2 linked regions of the Starkeya sp. ORNL1 genome follow. The protein of the gene in region 1 binds, or shares a complex with, the protein of each later gene. Links are inferred from orthologs where the notes say so. Each region holds a gene or a part of one and is shown on either strand. Other genes may lie near its edges. The genes, in order: xseA and G3545_RS17300.

Region 1 (8,416 bases):
GTTCTCCGCGGTGATGCGCTCGGCCACTGCCTCCACCACCACATGCGGGTTGAGAGCCGCGATCATCTCCGCCGCGCTCGCCGCCTTGGGCTGGCCGACATTCGGGGTGGTGTGGATAACCTGCCGCTGCAGATTGGACAGCGAGACCTCGTCATCGTCCATCACGGTGAGATGGCCGATGCCGGCGGCGGCGAGATAGAGCAGCGCCGGGGCGCCGAGCCCGCCGGCGCCGATCACCAGCACATGGGCGCGCTTCAGCTTCTGCTGGCCGGGACCGCCGATCTCCCTGAGGATGATATGGCGGGCATAGCGCTCCACCTCCTCGGGCGAGAAGGCGGCGGCGCGGGCGGGCGGGGATGAGCTGGCGGGGGCGTCAGTGGACATGCCGCCTATATAGCCACACCTGCGCCGGGCACCAGACTCAGCGCGCGCCACGCTCCGGATGGAGGCGCGCCATCACCGCCTGCGGGCTGGAATAGGCCTCCTGCAGGTCGACGCTCCAATAGCGCAGCTCGTCGAGCGGGATGGGCTGGCCGGTCACCGCGCAGCGCACGAAGGTGCCGGGCCGCACGACGCGGAAGTCGCCATCGAGATAACGCACCTCGGCTTCGCGCGAGGAGGAGGGAAAGCGTTCGAAGCGGTTCATCCGCTATAAGTTCCTGATATCGATCTGATCCCAGCATAAAGCGCCGGGGCAGGCGGCGACAAGCGCCTGTCAATTCTCGAACAAGGTGGGTTGGTCGGGCGGCGAGCGCAAGCCCGTCTCGCGCGCGTCCTTGTCGCGGGCTTTCGCCGTTCGGCGGCGTGGGGGCGTAGGCGGTTTCACGACGGTTCCCGGCCCGCCGACCACGGCCGGCACGGAGCCATCCGCGAACTGGATATCGAGCGCGTCGCCATTCTGGAGGCTGGCGGCAAGGCGCACCGGGGTGCCTGAGGCATCGCGCACCAGGGCGAAGCCGCGCGCCAGCACGCCCTGATAGGAGAGGGCGTTCAGCATCTTGCCCAGTGCATCGAGGCGGCGTCCGCGCTCGCTAAGCTGGCGGGCGAAGGCGAGGGGCAGCCGCTCGCCCGCCGTGCCGAGCCGCTCGCGGGCGCGGCCGATACGCTCGCCATGCGCGCGGGCATTGGCCTTGAGCGCACTATCGAGCCGCCCGGCAAACAGCGTGAAGCGCTCGCGCCGCCGCTCGATCAGCGCATTGAGCCGGCCGACGCCGAAGCGCGCCTCGACACGGACCAGCATCAACCGGTGCGCCGCGGTATTGGCGCGCAACGCCTTGGGCAGGCGCTGCGAAGCGATGTCGAGCCGCTGCCGGGGCACCGCCAGCAGCGCCTCGCCGCTCGGCAGATGCCGGGCGATCGCCTTCAGGTCGGCCCGGCGCCGGTCATGGCCGCGGGTCATGCAGGCCCGCATCCGGGCACGCAGGCCCTCCACCTCGGCGACGAGTTCCGCGCGCACCGGCACCGCCATCTCGGCGGCGGCGGTCGGGGTCGGCGCCCGCACATCGGCGGCGAAGTCGATCAAGGTCACGTCGGTCTCGTGGCCGACCGCGGCGATCAGCGGGATGTCGCTCTCGGCGGCGGCGCGCACCACCGCTTCATCGCTGAAGCCGAGCAGGTCTTCCAGCGAGCCGCCGCCGCGGGCGACGATCAGCACGTCCGGCCGCGGCACCACGCCGCCGGGGGCAAGCGCGTTGAAGCCGCGTATCGCCGCGGCGACCTCCGCCCCGCAGGTGTCGCCCTGCACCCGCACCGGCCAGACGATGACCCGGCGCGGGAAACGGTCGTTCAGGCGATGCAGTATGTCGCGGATCACCGCGCCGGTCGGCGAGGTGACGACGCCGATCACCGCTGGCAGGAAGGGCGGGCGGCGTTTGCGCTCCGTGGCGAACAGCCCCTCGGCGGCGAGGCGGCGCTTACGCTCTTCCAGCATCGCCATGATGGCGCCGGCACCGGCATAGTCGATCTGCTCGATGACGATCTGGTAGGACGACTTGCCGGGGAAGGTGGTGACGCGCCCGATGGCGACCACTTCCAGCCCTTCCTCCGGTCTCACCCGGAGCCGGCCGAAATTGCCCTTCCACACCACCGCGTCGAGCCGGGCGCCGGCGTCCTTCAGCGAGAAATAGGCGTGGCCCGAAGAGTGCTGGCCGCGAAACCCGGAGATCTCGCCGCGCACGCGCACATGGCCGAAGGCGTCCTCCACGGTGCGCTTCAGCGCCCCGGAGAGTTCCGACACCGTCCAGTCGGGATTGTTGGAAACCGGCGATTCGATAGGGTCGACCATGGATGCAGTCTTAGATGTTTTGGCCGCAAGCGGAAACCAAGGGGCGGGAAGACGCCGCCTTGATCCCTTGCCCGGCGCGGAATAGGTTGCGCCGCCTCAATGAACCCGCCTGGCGCCAATTTCATGATCGACCCTTCGCTGCCGCCTCACATGCGACCCGACCGGTCGTTCCAGGGCCTCATTCTCGCGCTGCAACGCTTCTGGGCGGACAAGGGCTGCGTGATCCTGCAGCCCTACGACATGGAGGTCGGCGCCGGCACCTTCCATCCGGCCACCACGCTGCGCGCGCTCGGGCCGCTGCCGTGGAAGGCGGCCTATGTGCAGCCCTCGCGCCGCCCGAAGGACGGGCGCTATGGCGAGAACCCCAACCGGCTGCAGCATTATTACCAGTACCAGGTGATATTGAAGCCTTCGCCGCCGGACCTTCAGGAGCTCTATCTCGCCTCGCTCGACGCCATCGGCATCGACCTGCATCTGCACGACGTGCGCTTCGTCGAGGACGACTGGGAAAGCCCGACCCTGGGCGCCTGGGGCCTCGGCTGGGAATGCTGGTGCGACGGCATGGAAGTCTCGCAATTCACTTACTTTCAGCAGGTCGCGGGCTTCGAATGCGCCCCGGTCTCCGGCGAACTGACCTATGGGCTCGAGCGCCTCGCCATGTATGTGCAGGGCGTCGAGAACGTCTACGACCTGAACTTCAATGGCCGCGAGGGGGCAGAGAAGGTCAGCTATGGCGACGTCTTCCTGCAGGCCGAACAGGAATATTCGCGGCACAATTTCGAGCACGCCGACACGGTGATGCTGCTGGAGCAGTTCCGCATGGCGGAGGCCGCGGCGGCGAAATATCTCGAAGCCGGGTGGGCCGACGGATCGAAGACCCGCCATCTCATGGCGCAGCCCGCCTATGACCAGTGCATCAAGGCGAGCCACGTCTTCAATCTGCTCGATGCGCGCGGCGTCATCTCCGTCACCGAGCGGCAGAGCTACATATTGCGCGTGCGCGAGCTGGCGAAGGCCTGCGGCGCCGCCTGGCTGGCGACCGCCGCGGGTGGTGCGGGCGCCTAAACCCGCCCTAAGCCCGTGCCGCAGCCGCGGCTGCGGCGCCGTCGAAGATCTCGGTCCACTCCACCGCCTTGCCGTCCTCGAAGCGCCAGAGGTGCGCTATGCCGACCGTTGCGGTCTTGCCGGTGGCGTTGAAGGTCCAGCTGGCCCGGCCGAACATCGCCACCTTGTCGCCATCGGCGATGAACACCTCGGGGCGGAAGAATTGCATCGTCCAGGTGTCGCGCAACTGGTCGAGATAGGCGCTCAGCCGTTCGCGGCCCTGTCCCGGCCGGGTGAATTCGAGCCCGACCTCGTCTGCGCCGATCGTGTTGAGGCGGACATTATCATCCACGATTGCATGCCACATGCTGCAATCGCCGGCCTTGCAGGCATCCCACGCTATGTAAGCGCGCTTCACGCGCGCAACATTGTCTTCACTCCCCACGTCGCTCATGGCTAGCCTCCCCCAGGATCATGTTCGTGAACATGATCGATTCCCAAAGTGGGCGCATGATGTCGTCCGAAAACCGCGTCGCACTTTTCGGCATCATGCCCCAGGTCGCGAACGCGGGATTATCGCGCCAAACGTGCAGCGCCGTCCAATCAAACCCTGTTAGCGTGGTCCCTGGCCTTGACGGCGCGCTGAAGCTGGGCAATTTCGCCCCCGACTTCTCCGGCAACCCTGTCGGGGGTGCCGACATGGTGGCCGCCGCAATGCCTGATCTCCTGCTCGAACTGTTCTGCGAGGAAATCCCTGCGCGCATGCAGGCCACCGCGGCGGACAATCTCAGGAAGCTGGTGACCGATGCGCTGGTGGAGCGCGGCCTGGTCTATGAGGGCGCCAAGGCCTTCGTAACGCCGCGCCGTCTCGCGCTCGCCGTGCATGGCCTGCCTGCCGGCCAGCCGGACACCCATGAGGAGCGCAAGGGCCCGCGCGTCGGCGCGCCGGAGGCGGCGATCCAGGGCTTCCTCAAGGCGGCGGGGCTGGCTTCACTCGATGAAGCGATCGTTGAGTCCGATCCGAAGAAGGGCGAGTTCTATGTCGCCCGCATCCACAAGCACGGCCGGCCGACGCCGGAGGTGATCGCCGACATCGTGCCGGAGATCGTGCGCACCTTCCCCTGGCCGAAATCCATGCGCTGGGGCGAAGCATCCGCGAAGCCCGGCAGCCTTCGTTGGGTGCGCCCGCTGCAATCCGTACTCTGCACCTTCGGTCCGGAGACCGAGGAGCCGGAGGTGGTGCGCTTCGAGATTGACGGGCTGAAGTCCGGCGATGTCACCCGCGGCCACCGCTTCCTCAGCGAGGGCGAGATCAAGGTCCGCCGGCTCGACGACTGGATGGCCAAACTGGAAGCCGCCCATGTCGTGGTCGATCGCGAGCGGCGCAAGGACATCATCCTCAACGACGCCAAGGATCTCGCGCTGGCGCAGGGACTGGAACTGGTCGAGGACGCCGGCCTGCTGGAGGAGATCGCGGGGCTGGTGGAATGGCCGGTGGTGTTGCTGGGCGAGTTCGAGGAGCGCTTCCTCGACATTCCCGACGAGGTGATCCGCGCCACCATCCGCGCCAACCAGAAGTGCTTCGTGCTGAAGGATCCATCGAGCGGCCGGCTGGCGAACCGCTTCGTGCTGGTGTCGAACCTCGTCGCCAGCGATGGCGGCACGGCGATCGTCGCCGGCAATGGCCGCGTGATCCGCGCCCGCCTGTCCGACGCCAAGTTTTTCTGGGACACGGATCGGAAGACGACGCTAGAGAGCCGGCTGGGCAAGTTCGAGAGCATCACCTTCCACGAGAAACTGGGCTCGCAGGCGGAGCGCATCGCGCGCATCGTCAGGTTGGCGCGTGAACTGGCGCCGCGGGTTGGCGCCGATCCAGACCTAGCCGGGAAGGCCGCCCGCCTCGCCAAGGCGGACCTACTGACCGAGGTAGTCGGCGAGTTCCCTGAGGTGCAGGGCCTGATGGGCAAGTACTACGCTCGGCTCGAAGGCCTGCCCGAGGAGATCGCGGCAGCGTCCGAGGAGCACTACAGGCCGCAGGGGCCGTCGGATCGCGTGCCAACCGCGCCGGTCTCGGTGGCGGTGGCGCTTGCCGACAAGATCGACACGCTGGTCGGCTTCTGGTCGATTGACGAGAAGCCGACGGGGAGCAAGGACCCCTATGCGCTCCGCCGTGCGGCGCTCGGCGTGGTGCGGATCGTGCTCGAGAATGGGCTGCGCTTGCGGCTCGGTGCCTTGGTCGATGTCGACCTCCTCTCCTTCTTCGCCGATCGCCTGAAGGTGCACCTGCGCGAGCAGGGTGCCCGGCACGATCTCGTCGACGCTGTCTTCGCGCTCGAAGGCCAGGACGATCTGCTCATCGTCGTTCGCCGCGTCGAAGCGCTCGGGCGCTTCCTCGCCACCGATGACGGCAAGAACCTGCTGGCCGGCTACAAGCGCGCCGCCAACATCCTTCGCATCGAGGAGAAGAAGGACGGCGTCTCCTATGCGGGCCTCGTCGACGCCGACTTGCTGCAGGAGCCGGAGGAGCGCGCTTTGGCCGATGCCATCGCCAGCGCCGTTCCGCGCATCAATGTCGCTTTGGAGCGGGAGGATTTCGAGGGCGCGATGAGTGTCATCGCCACGCTGCGCGCCCCGGTCGATGCCTTCTTCGAGAAAGTGACGGTGAACGCCCCTGACGCCGTGCTGCGCGCCAACCGCCTGCGCCTGCTCGCCGACATCCGCACCGCGACCCGGTCGATCGCCGATTTCGACCGCATCGAGGGTTGAAGCGAACGTCATCCTGAGGTGCCCGGGCAAAGCCCGGGCCTCGAAGGATGCTCACACAGATGGGCGTCTTCTGCTCAGCATCCTTCGAGGCTCGCTTTGCTCGCGCCTCGGGATGACGTCGTAAAATAAGGCGTCAGGGAACCTTCCCTTACCTGCGGCCGTTCTCCGCAGGCCACCCCGCGGAGCCCGTCCCCATGCACCTCGACATCATCACGATTCAGCCGATCGTTGCCCTCATCGCCGGCATCCTGATCCTGGTCATGCCGCGCCTGCTGAACATGATCGTCGCCATCTATCTGATCTTTATCGGTGTCGTCGGGCTCATGGGCAAATTCTAGCTCTGGTCACTTCTTCAGCTGCGCGTCGAGGCTCCACGGCCCGGGGCCGGCGAAGAACAGGTAGAAGAAGACGAAGCAGTACAGCGCAGCCAACTCCCCGCCATTGATGATGGGGAAGAAATTCTGCGGCGCATGCACCATGAAATAGGCGACCGCGGTAAAGCCCGAAGCTATAAAGGCGGCTGGCCGCGAAAACAGGCCGAGCACCAGCAATGTGCCGCAGACCAGCTCGATGAGGCCTGACACGCCAGTCAGCGAGGCGATCTCGACGGGTGGCCGCCCGCTTGGCGGGAAGGACAGGATCTTCTGGGTGCCGTGCTGCAACAGCAGCAGCCCCGACATGAAACGCAAAAGGCTCAGCACGCGCGGCGTCCAGCTCGCCAAGGTCGTTTCCATGGACATGCACAATCCCCGATTATGTTGCACTGGCTCCCGGCCGCTTGCGAAGGTGCCGTAACGCCGCTTCCGCGACAACGCGCCGCGTGCTCACGTTCCGGTGCGCACGTCTGTCTCGCTGCAGTGCGAAGGGATGGATTGAACCGGAACGCGTGAACGGCTAGACCGTATGGTGGAAAAGCCGTCCGGGCGGGTTGCCTGGGCGGGCACCATAGCCTTGATACGACGAGATTTATCGCCGTTTCCGGAATTTCCATTCCACGCCGCGTAAAGGCCGCCGGCCTTGCGCCAACGGGGCATCCACCACATGACGAAATGGGTCTACACCTTCGGCGACGGCACCGCGGAAGGTGCGGCAGGCATGCGCAACCTCCTGGGTGGCAAGGGCGCCAACCTCGCGGAGATGTCCAATCTCGGCCTGCCGGTGCCTCCCGGCTTTACCATCTCGACTGAGGTGTGCACCTGGTATTACGCGCACGGCAACGCCTATCCGGACGAATTGAAGACGCAGGTCGCGGACGCCCTCGCCGATGTCGGCCGGCTCACCGGCCGCACCTTCGGCGATGCGGCGAGCCCGCTGCTGGTCTCGGTGCGCTCCGGCGGCCGGGCCTCCATGCCCGGCATGATGGACACCGTGCTGAACCTCGGCCTCAATGACGGGACGGTGGAAGCGGTGGCCGCCAGCTCCGGCGATGCCCGTTTCGCTTATGACAGCTACCGCCGCTTCATCCAGATGTACTCGAACGTGGTGCTCGATTTCCCGCACCATCATTTCGAGGAGGTGCTGGACGGCTTCAAAGCCGACAACGGCTATAATCTCGATACCGATCTTTCCGCCGATGACTGGAAGGAAATCGTGAAGCGCTACAAGGCGCTGGTCCAGCACGAGCTCGGCACGCCGTTCCCGCAGGATCCGCACGCCCAGCTCTGGGGCGCCATCGGCGCGGTTTTCGGTTCCTGGATGAACCAGCGCGCCATCGTCTATCGCCGCCTGCATTCCATCCCCGAGAGCTGGGGCACCGCGGTGAACGTGCAGGCCATGGTGTTCGGCAATATGGGCGACACCTCCGCCACCGGCGTCGCCTTCACCCGCAATCCGTCCACCGGCGAGAACGCGCTTTATGGCGAGTTCCTCATCAATGCCCAGGGCGAGGACGTGGTGGCCGGCATCCGCACCCCGCAGAACATCACCGAGATCGCGCGCAAGGCGGCCGGCTCCGACAAGCCGTCCATGGAAACCGCGCTGCCGGAGGTGTTCACCGAGTTCACCCGCGTCGCCGGCGTGCTGGAGCAGCACTATCGCGACATGCAGGACCTCGAATTCACCGTCGAGCGCGGCAAATTGTGGATGCTGCAGACCCGCTCCGGCAAGCGCACCGCCAAGGCCGCGCTGCGCATCGCGGTGGAACTCGCCGAAGCCGGCGTCATCACCCGGGAAGAGGCGATCTCCCGCGTCGAGCCGGCCGCGCTCGACCAGCTGCTGCATCCGATGCTCGATCCCAAGGCCGAGCGCCAGGTGATCGGCGGCGGCCTGCCGGCATCCCCCGGCGCCGCCTCCGGCGAGATCGTGTTCTCGGCGGACGAGGCC
Region 2 (8,235 bases), 120 kb from region 1 along the record:
CGTGCCGCGCTTCCTCGATCAGCGCGTCGGCGAACACCCGCGTATAGGTCGGGGCGTTGGAAACGGCCTTCTTCTGCGCGCCGGTGGCGACGTCGAAGCGCTGCACGCCATGATATTTGTCGGCCGAGGCTTCCGCCGGCGGATAGCCCTTGCCCTTCTGGGTGACGACATGGACCAGGATCGGCCCGGTCTGCATGTCGCGCACATTGCACAGCACCGGGAGCAGATGGTCGAGATTATGGCCGTCGATCGGGCCGACATAATAGAAGCCGAGTTCTTCGAACAGCGTGCCGCCGGTCCAGAAGCCGCGGGCATATTCCTCGGCGCGGGCCGCCTTCTGGCCGAAGAATTTCGGCAGGTTGCCGGCGAGCTGCTTCGCCGTCTCGCGCAGCGTGCGGTAGGTCGGCCCGGAGATCAGCCGGGCCAGATAGGCCGACATGGCGCCGACCGGCGGCGCGATCGACATGTCATTGTCGTTGAGGATGACGATGAGGCGGGAATCCATCGCCCCGGCATTGTTCATCGCCTCATAGGCCATGCCGGCCGACATGGCGCCGTCGCCGATGACGCAGACCACGTTGCGCTTCGCAGACCCTTCGCCACCATCGAGATCGCGGGCCACCGCCATGCCGAGCCCGGCGGAGATCGAGGTCGAGGAATGCCCGGCACCGAACGGGTCGTATTCGCTCTCCGCCCGGTTGGTGAAGCCGGAAAGCCCGCCGCCCTGGCGCAGCGTGCGGATGCGCTCGCGGCGCCCGGTGAGGATCTTGTGCGGGTAGCTCTGGTGACCGACATCCCAGACCAGCCGGTCGTACGGGGTATCGAACACGTAGTGCAGGGCGAGCGTCAATTCGACCACGCCGAGCCCGGCGCCGAGATGCCCGCCGGTGACGGAGACGGCGTCGATGGTCTCGGCGCGCAACTCCGCGGCCAGCTCGCCCAGGCGTTCCTCGGGCAGGCGGCGCAGGTCGGCCGGTGCATGGACAGTGTCGAGAAGCGGGGTCGAGGGGCGGGTCAAGGACGTCTCCGATGCGGTGCACGGCCGGAAGGCCGCGCACCCGCGCCTGTGCAGAGCGTGGAAGACTGCACGTCCTCTGGGATACACAATGGCAAGGAAGCGCGCAACGCACCGGGATTCAGCCCTTTGGCACGCAACGGCATGGCGGTACCGGAACGGCGCCGGATTGGCGCAACAGATGTGGAGAGAGCCCCCGCCTGTGCGGCCCGGCATTGGCGCGCATGGCGTGCATCCGCTAGAACCACGCAATGAAGGGCGAAGCCGGGAGCGAAGCGAGGAATGACAGCACGGCGCCGGCGCGCCGTCTGATGTTGTTCATGCCCGGCCATGACCCGACCGACATGGACTACCATTACGGCCGCTTCGTCTATCAGGCCGGCAAGTTCGCCAAGCTGTGGTCGTTCGATGTCCGAGTGTCGGAGCGTCTCGATGATGGCACGCTTGAAGGCGAGATGGGTCCCTCGGCGCGCTGGCGCGTGACCGCCTCCGGGCCGAACTGGCAGCGCGAGACCGATTACGAGATCCTGCGCTGGGACGATATCGTCGTCGCGCTCGACGAGCGGCCGAATCCGGTGCGGCTGGGGCGCGGCTTCTACGCGCTGAGCGACTTCTTCTTCACCGGCACGGCATGGCGCTACCTGAAGGCCTGCGTGCGCTACGGCCTGTTCTTCTTCTTCCCCTATCTCATCACCGGCCTGTTCGCCGGGGTGGCATGGCTCGCCGGCTGGCTGGCAATGCTTGGGCTCGGCTATGGCCTGGCTACGCCATGGCCAGAGATCGGCGGCGTGCTGGTGGGGATCGGCGTGTTCTTCGCGCTGTTCCACCAGCCCGGGCGGCGCTGGCGGCTGCACCAGGCGCTCGATGACTGGGATCTTGCCCGCAACTACATGTACGGCCGGACCCCGACGGTGGATGCCCGGCTCGATCGGCTCGGGGAATTGCTGGTGCAGCGCGTCGCCAGCAAGCGCTATGACGAGATCGTCCTGGTCGGCCACAGCCTGGGGGCGACGCTGGTGCTCAGGGTGATCGGCCGCGCGCTCGATCTCGACCCGAAGCTGTGCGAGCGCGGCACGCGCATCTGCCTGCTCACCTGCGGCGCCACCATTCCCAAGCTCGCTTTGCATCCCTCGGGCGGGCGGGTGCGGGCGGAGGCGGCGCGGCTGTCGAACCTGCCGGGCCTCGCCTGGGCGGAATACCAGGCGCGGCACGACGCCATCAATTTCCACAAATTCCACCCCGTGCTGCTGCGTCGCACCGGCTTCGACCGCCGCTTCAGCCTCGACGGACCGCGCCCGCTGCTGCGCGATGCCAACATCAAGCATATGGTCATGCGGGAGAATTTCCGCCGGCACCGCTGGAGCCCGATGCGCATCCACTACCAGTTCATGCTGGCGAACGAGAAGCGTGCTTCCTACGACTATTTCATGATCGCGCTCGGCCCGGTGCCGTTCGCCGTGCTCGCCACCGACAAGGACGGTGCGATAAACCGCTTCACGCCCGACGGCCGCCTGCTGTCCGTCGCGCCGTTCGAACCACAGCCTCCCACCTCCGCAGCCCTGGACGCCGCATGAATCTCCTTATCGCCACCAAGATCGTCTGGGCCATCGGCGTCGTTGGCTGGTACGCCATACGTTTCCCGTTCGAGCGCCGGGTGAAGCGCGAGCGGGTGGTGGATGCCCGCGACCGGCTGCGCGAGCGCATATTGCTGTTCTGCTCGACCATGGGGCTCGGCATTATTCCCGGCATCTGGGTGTTCACCGGCTTCCCGAAATCCGCCAACTACCCGTTCTCGATCGCGCAGCTGGTGCTCGGGGCGCTGGTGTTCGGCTTCTCGCTCTGGCTGTTCCGCCGCACCCACAAGGACCTCGGCAAGAACTGGTCGGTGACGCTGGAGATCAAGGACAAGCACAAGCTCATCACCGGTGGCGTCTACCGCTATGTGCGCCACCCGATGTATTCCGCCTTCTTCCTGTGGGCGCTGGCGCAGCTGATCCTGATCCCTAACTGGATCGCCGGACCGGCCGGCTTCATCGGCTTCGGCATATTGTTCGCGTTCCGCGTCGGACGCGAAGAAGGCATGATGCTCGACACGTTCGGCGAGGAATACCGCGCCTATAGCGCGCGCACCGCGCGCATCGTGCCGGGGATATTCTGAGAAGGGGCGGGCATGCTGGAACTGAGGCCGAGCTGCGAGTGCTGCGACCGCGACCTGCCGGCTGACAGCCCCGACGCCATGATCTGCACCTTTGAATGCACCTTCTGCGCGACGTGCGCCGCCGAGGTGCTGGATGGGATCTGCCCGAACTGCTCCGGCGAACTGGTCCGCCGGCCGATACGCCCGGCGGTCGCGCTGGCGCGCAATCCCGCTTCCACCGAGCGGGTGTTCAACCCCGCTTGCCGCGAGCGCCTCGCCGGTTGAGAGCTTCTTGCGCGCCGCGCAACCGCGCGCCGGCGAACGCGCTTCCGGCGATGCCGGTGCAGAGCGCCGACCATTCGCAGCCCGCGTAGGCCTGGCGCGTGGCGTTGGCGGCGAAGCCTGACCGCATGAGCCGAACCAATGCGGCGTCAAGTGCCAGTGTCATGCCGGAGGCAAGCGGTCGTTCGAGCAGCATCGCGACATCGTCCATCGCCTGCCGGTCGCGCTCGACGATGCTGGCATTGAGGCAATGGTGGCCATCAGCCAGCATCGGGGCGCAGATGTCGTCCGGGCCCTCGACCAATTGCACGTTCTCGCCGGCATTCAGCCGGGCGACGACCACGTCGTAATTGGTGGTGAAGGCCGGCGTATAACCCTTGCCGACATAAGTGAGCAGGCACAGCAGATGATGGGCGCGCAGCCGGACGGTCACGGCGAGCGCTGCCGCTCACTCGCCATCCAGCGGCACGGTGCCGGCCGGCTTGCCGTCGGCACTGAGCGTGATCTTCTCGACGCGGGCCTCGGCGTCTTTCAGCAGTGCGTCGCACCGCGCCTTCAGGGCTTCACCACGCTGATAGAGCGTGATCGATTCCTCCAGCGGGACATTGCCGCTTTCCAGCTTGCCGACGATTGTCTCGAGCTCGGCCAGCGCCTTCTCGAAGCTCAGCGTCTTCACATCCGAAGCGTCGGTCATCATGCTCTCCCGCCTCACCCGCGCATCAGCGCCATGACATGCGCCGACGCCGAGCGGGCCAGTCCTTCGAGGTCATAGCCGCCTTCCAGCACCGAGACCAGCCGGCCGCCCGCGTGCTTTTCAGCGAGGTCCATCAGCTTCTTCGTCACCCACGTATAATCGTCCTCGAGCAGGTTGAGGTTCGCCAGCGGGTCGCGGGTGTGGGCATCGAAGCCGGCGGAGATGATCAGGAGTTCCGGCCCGAACGCCTCCAGCCGCGGCAATATGCGGTCCTCGAAGGCCTGCTTGAAGCGCTCGCCACCGTCGCCGGCGCGCAGCGGAGCATTGACGATATTGTCCGAGAGGCCGCGCTCGCCGACCGATCCGGTGCCGGGGAACAGCGGCATCTCATGGGTCGAGGCGTACATCACGGTCGGGTCGTTCCAGAAGATCTCCTGCGTGCCATTGCCGTGGTGCACGTCGAAATCGACGATGGCGACGCGGCCGATGCCGTGCACCTTCTGCGCATGGCGGGCGGCGATGGCGACATTGTTGAACAGGCAGAAGCCCATCGGGGTGCGGGTCTCGGCATGGTGTCCGGGCGGGCGCATGGCGACGAAGGCGTTCTTCGCCCTGCCGGCCAGCACCTCGTCGACCGCCAGTACCGAGCCGCCGACGCCGCGCCAGATCGCCTCGCCGGTGCCGGGGGACATCACGGTGTCGCCGTCGATGCGCACCAGGCCCTCTTCCGGCATCGCCTCGTCGAGCGCGGCGACATAATCCTCCGGATGGACGCGGACGATGTCCTCGCGCGCACCCATTGGCGCCTGCTCGCGGGCGAGGGTGGCGAACTGCTCCTGCTCGAACACCCGGTTCAGCGCCCGCACGCGGTCCGGCCGTTCCGGATGGCCCGGCGGTGTCAGGTGGTTGAGGCTGGCATCATGGGCAATCAGCAGGGTCGACATCAGGGCAGTCCTCGTCGGCGGTGCCTTTGGGCGTGGCAGCTCATGGTCTTATAGGGTTGCGGTGCACGATATGCCACGTTTGGCCGCAGCCGCTCGGGGATTTTTGAGGGCCGCCTTGACCCCGCCGCGGCGGGCGCCTATCGAGCCGCGCTTCAACGGGGATCGCCGATGGCCGCGATGGCGCAGACACGGATCGGGACACGGCTGGTGCCGGCGGATGCTGCGGGCATCCATGAGGCCGCGCGCCTGCTGCGCGCCGGCGGCCTCGTCGCGTTGCCGACCGAGACGGTCTACGGCCTCGCCTGCGACGCCACCGATCCGCGCGCCGTGGCGCGGCTCTATGCCGCGAAGGGGCGGCCCTCGTTCAATCCGCTGATCGCCCATGTGCCGGACCTTGCCGCGGCGCGGCGCATCGGCGTCTTCAGCGCCGAGGCGGAAGCACTCGCCGCCCGCTTCTGGCCTGGGCCGCTCACACTGGTGGTGCCGGCGCGCGAAGGCGCGGTCTGCGATCTCGCCCGTGCCGGGCTTTCGACGCTTGCCATCCGCGTGCCGGCGCATCCTGTCGCCCGCGCGGTGCTGGAGGCGGCGGGGCGGCCGATCGCGGCTCCGAGCGCCAATCGCTCCGGCCATGTCTCGCCGACCAGCGCCGACCACGTGATGGCCGATCTCGACGGACTGATCGAACTGGTGCTGGACGCCGGGGCGAGTGCGGTCGGCATCGAATCGACCATTCTCGATTGCTCCGGTGAGCGCACCATTCTGCTGCGGCCGGGCGGCCTTGCCCGTGGGCCGATCGAGGCGGCTTTGGGCCATGTGCTGGCCCGCCGGACGACACACAAGGGCGCCGCCGGGGAGGCCCCGATCGCTCCGGGCATGCTGGCCTCGCATTATGCGCCGTCCGTCCCGGTGCGGCTCGATGCCGCCGAGGTGCGGCCCGGCGAAGCGCTGCTCGGCTTTGCCGGCGCCCGCCCGGCGGGGAGCGAAGCTGCGGTCGCCGTTCTCGACCTCAGCCCGACCGGCGATCTGGTCGAGGCGGCGGCGAACCTGTTCGCGCACCTGCGTGCGCTGGACGCCCCCGGTGTCACCGGCATCGCGGTGGCGCCGATCCCGCATGAGGGGCTCGGCGAGGCGATCCGCGACCGGCTCAATCGCGCCGCCGCGCCACGCTGATTTTCCGACTCATCTCCATTGTGTCGTCATCCCGGACGGCCGTCAGGCCGATCCGGGATCGCGCAAACGCACTTCATCGTCACGCGATCCCGGCTCTCCGCTGACGTTGTTATTGAACGGTAATTCCGCTTTGCTTGCCCCGTCGAATCCCTTTCGCCGACACGGTTCGGCCATGCCGACGCCCTCTCGTTAACCCGCCCGCAAGGTTAATGCGCGACAACCAAGATGTCCGGCATTCGAGGCATTGCCTGTGATCGGCAAGCCACGGTCCGGATCATGTGTGTCCTGTTGCGTAGGCGTTGCGTCCATGCGTGTCTCACGTCGGCGTCGGCGGCACGGCGTCCTGTTTGGCTCATTGGTGCTGCTGATCGCCGGCGCGAGTACCAGCGTCGGCTATCAGGACTTCGCCGGCCTCCTCGCCCACCGACCTGAAGTTACCGAGCGCGCCCGCATCTTCGTGGTGGGCAGTTCGCTCACATCGCTGAAGACCGCGACCTTTGCCTGGCCGGCGCCGCAGGAGGGCCCGCTCGGCGCCGCCATCCCCGAGCCGCCGCGCGTGCCGCTGGCGGTCAGCGTCAATCGCGACGCCAAGGCCGACCGGCTGCCGCTCGCGCTCGCCGCCCGCCCCGTCGATCCCTCGCCAGGCACCAATAGCGCGGGCCCGGCCTCAGTAGCCGCGGGTAGCGGCACGGCCGGCATCGGGACCGATCCTGCCGAGGCCAGCGACGCCGAGGTCGCGGCAATCGAGGCCGGCGATCCCACCGGCGACGCCTCCGAATATGATGACTTCGCCCAGGACAATGGTGAGGAACCGGGCGCCGGGGCACCGGCGCCCGCCGGCGACGAGGCGGTCGCCATGCTGCCGGGCGACGTGGTCGATATAGGGGGCGCGCCGGAGACACGGACCGCCGCCGCAACACCACCTGCGCCTGCCTCGGCAGCTGCGCCGCCCGCGCGGCCGATCTATCACGAGACCGCCTTCATCTTCGGCGCCGATCCCACGGCCTTGCCGCCGCAGCCCTTCCATTATCTCGACGATGGCGGCATCAGCGTCGCCGCCAAGGGCGAGGTGACCGGCGAGGACGCAACCCCGTCCAGTCCGGCGGAGCGGCTTGGCCTCGAGGGCAAGCGCCGGGCTAGGGCGGAGAAGTGTCTCGCCGAGGCGGTCTATTTCGAGAGCCGCGGCGAGCCCGAGCGGGGCCAGGTGGCGGTGGCGCAAGTGGTGATGAACCGGGTGTTCTCGGGCTATTACCCGGCCGATGTGTGCCGCGCGGTCTACCAGAACGCCAACCGCAAGCTGGCCTGCCAGTTCACCTTCGCCTGCGACAATATCCGCGATGTCGTCACCGAGCCGGAATTGTGGAAGCAGGCGACCCGCATCGCGGCCGACATGCTCGACGGCAAGGTATGGGACGAAAAGGTCGGTAAGGCGACGCACTACCACGCCCAGTCGGTGCATCCGCGCTGGGTCCGCGAGATGCGCAAGCTCGACCGCATCGGGGAGCATACGTTCTACCGGCCGAGGCGCTGGGACAGCTGAGGCGCTTTTGAGCGGTGCTCTGCTTGAGCCTCCTTCGAGGCTCGCTGTGCTCGCACCTGAGGATGACGTGGTTCATATAAAGCGTCATCCTGAGGCGCCCGGCAAAGCCGGGCCTCGAAGGATGCTGAAGCAGTGCGCAGCCCCGCCCGGCAGCGCCAACAGCCCAAAACAAAAATGCCCGGCTCTCGCCGGGCATTCGAAACGTCGGACCCGTGGGTCGATCTCAGTTCAGCTTCGCCTTCACGTCGCGCACCGCTGCGTCGAGCAGGCGGTCGGCGGTCTGGCCCACCACCTGCGCCTTGAGCAGGCCCTCGGCGGCGGTCGCCGCGACTTCGGCAGCGGCGGCACGCACATCGGCGACGGCCTGTGCCTCGGCCTGGGCGATCTTCTGCTCGGCCATCTTGGTGCGGCGGGCGATCATGTCTTCCAGCTTGGTCTTGGCCTCGGTGGCGA

Evidence for each region.
Region 2: the proteins of xseA (region 1) and G3545_RS17300 are in contact, whole or in part, in a cryo-EM structure (PDB 8TXR), measured with the Escherichia coli proteins. The link is inferred for Starkeya sp. ORNL1 from one-to-one orthologs.

The regions. Positions count from the first base shown.
Region 1 is NZ_CP048834.1:3,517,557-3,525,972, reverse strand. The notes cover bases 1-2,995. They hold xseA (exodeoxyribonuclease VII large subunit), read right to left. Parts: upstream 2,285-2,995; coding sequence 716-2,284; downstream 1-715. Other genes in these bases: G3545_RS16745 (glycine--tRNA ligase subunit alpha), read left to right, coding at 2,408-2,995; G3545_RS16755 (DUF2093 domain-containing protein), read right to left, coding at 422-646; moeB (molybdopterin-synthase adenylyltransferase MoeB), read right to left, coding at 1-384. Also shown: more of G3545_RS16745, read left to right, coding at 2,996-3,349; G3545_RS16740 (nuclear transport factor 2 family protein), read right to left, coding at 3,357-3,782; glyS (glycine--tRNA ligase subunit beta), read left to right, coding at 4,043-6,094; G3545_RS16730 (DUF3096 domain-containing protein), read left to right, coding at 6,289-6,432; G3545_RS16725 (DoxX family protein), read right to left, coding at 6,439-6,834; ppdK (pyruvate, phosphate dikinase), read left to right, coding at 7,136-8,416. UniProt on the Escherichia coli protein: Bidirectionally degrades single-stranded DNA into large acid-insoluble oligonucleotides, which are then degraded further into small acid-soluble oligonucleotides.
Region 2 is NZ_CP048834.1:3,639,430-3,647,664, reverse strand. What follows is about bases 2,506-5,319. They hold G3545_RS17300 (exodeoxyribonuclease VII small subunit), read right to left. Parts: upstream 4,129-5,319; coding sequence 3,883-4,128; downstream 2,506-3,882. Other genes in these bases: G3545_RS17290 (L-threonylcarbamoyladenylate synthase), read left to right, coding at 5,241-5,319; G3545_RS17295 (histone deacetylase family protein), read right to left, coding at 4,143-5,072; G3545_RS17305 (DUF1284 domain-containing protein), read right to left, coding at 3,403-3,867; G3545_RS17310 (DUF1272 domain-containing protein), read left to right, coding at 3,186-3,437; G3545_RS17315 (protein-S-isoprenylcysteine O-methyltransferase), read left to right, coding at 2,586-3,173. Also shown: dxs (1-deoxy-D-xylulose-5-phosphate synthase), read right to left, coding at 1-1,018; more of G3545_RS17320, read left to right, coding at 1,336-2,505; more of G3545_RS17290, read left to right, coding at 5,320-6,242; G3545_RS17285 (cell wall hydrolase), read left to right, coding at 6,550-7,782; G3545_RS17280 (ATP F0F1 synthase subunit B), read right to left, coding at 8,006-8,235. UniProt on the Escherichia coli protein: Bidirectionally degrades single-stranded DNA into large acid-insoluble oligonucleotides, which are then degraded further into small acid-soluble oligonucleotides.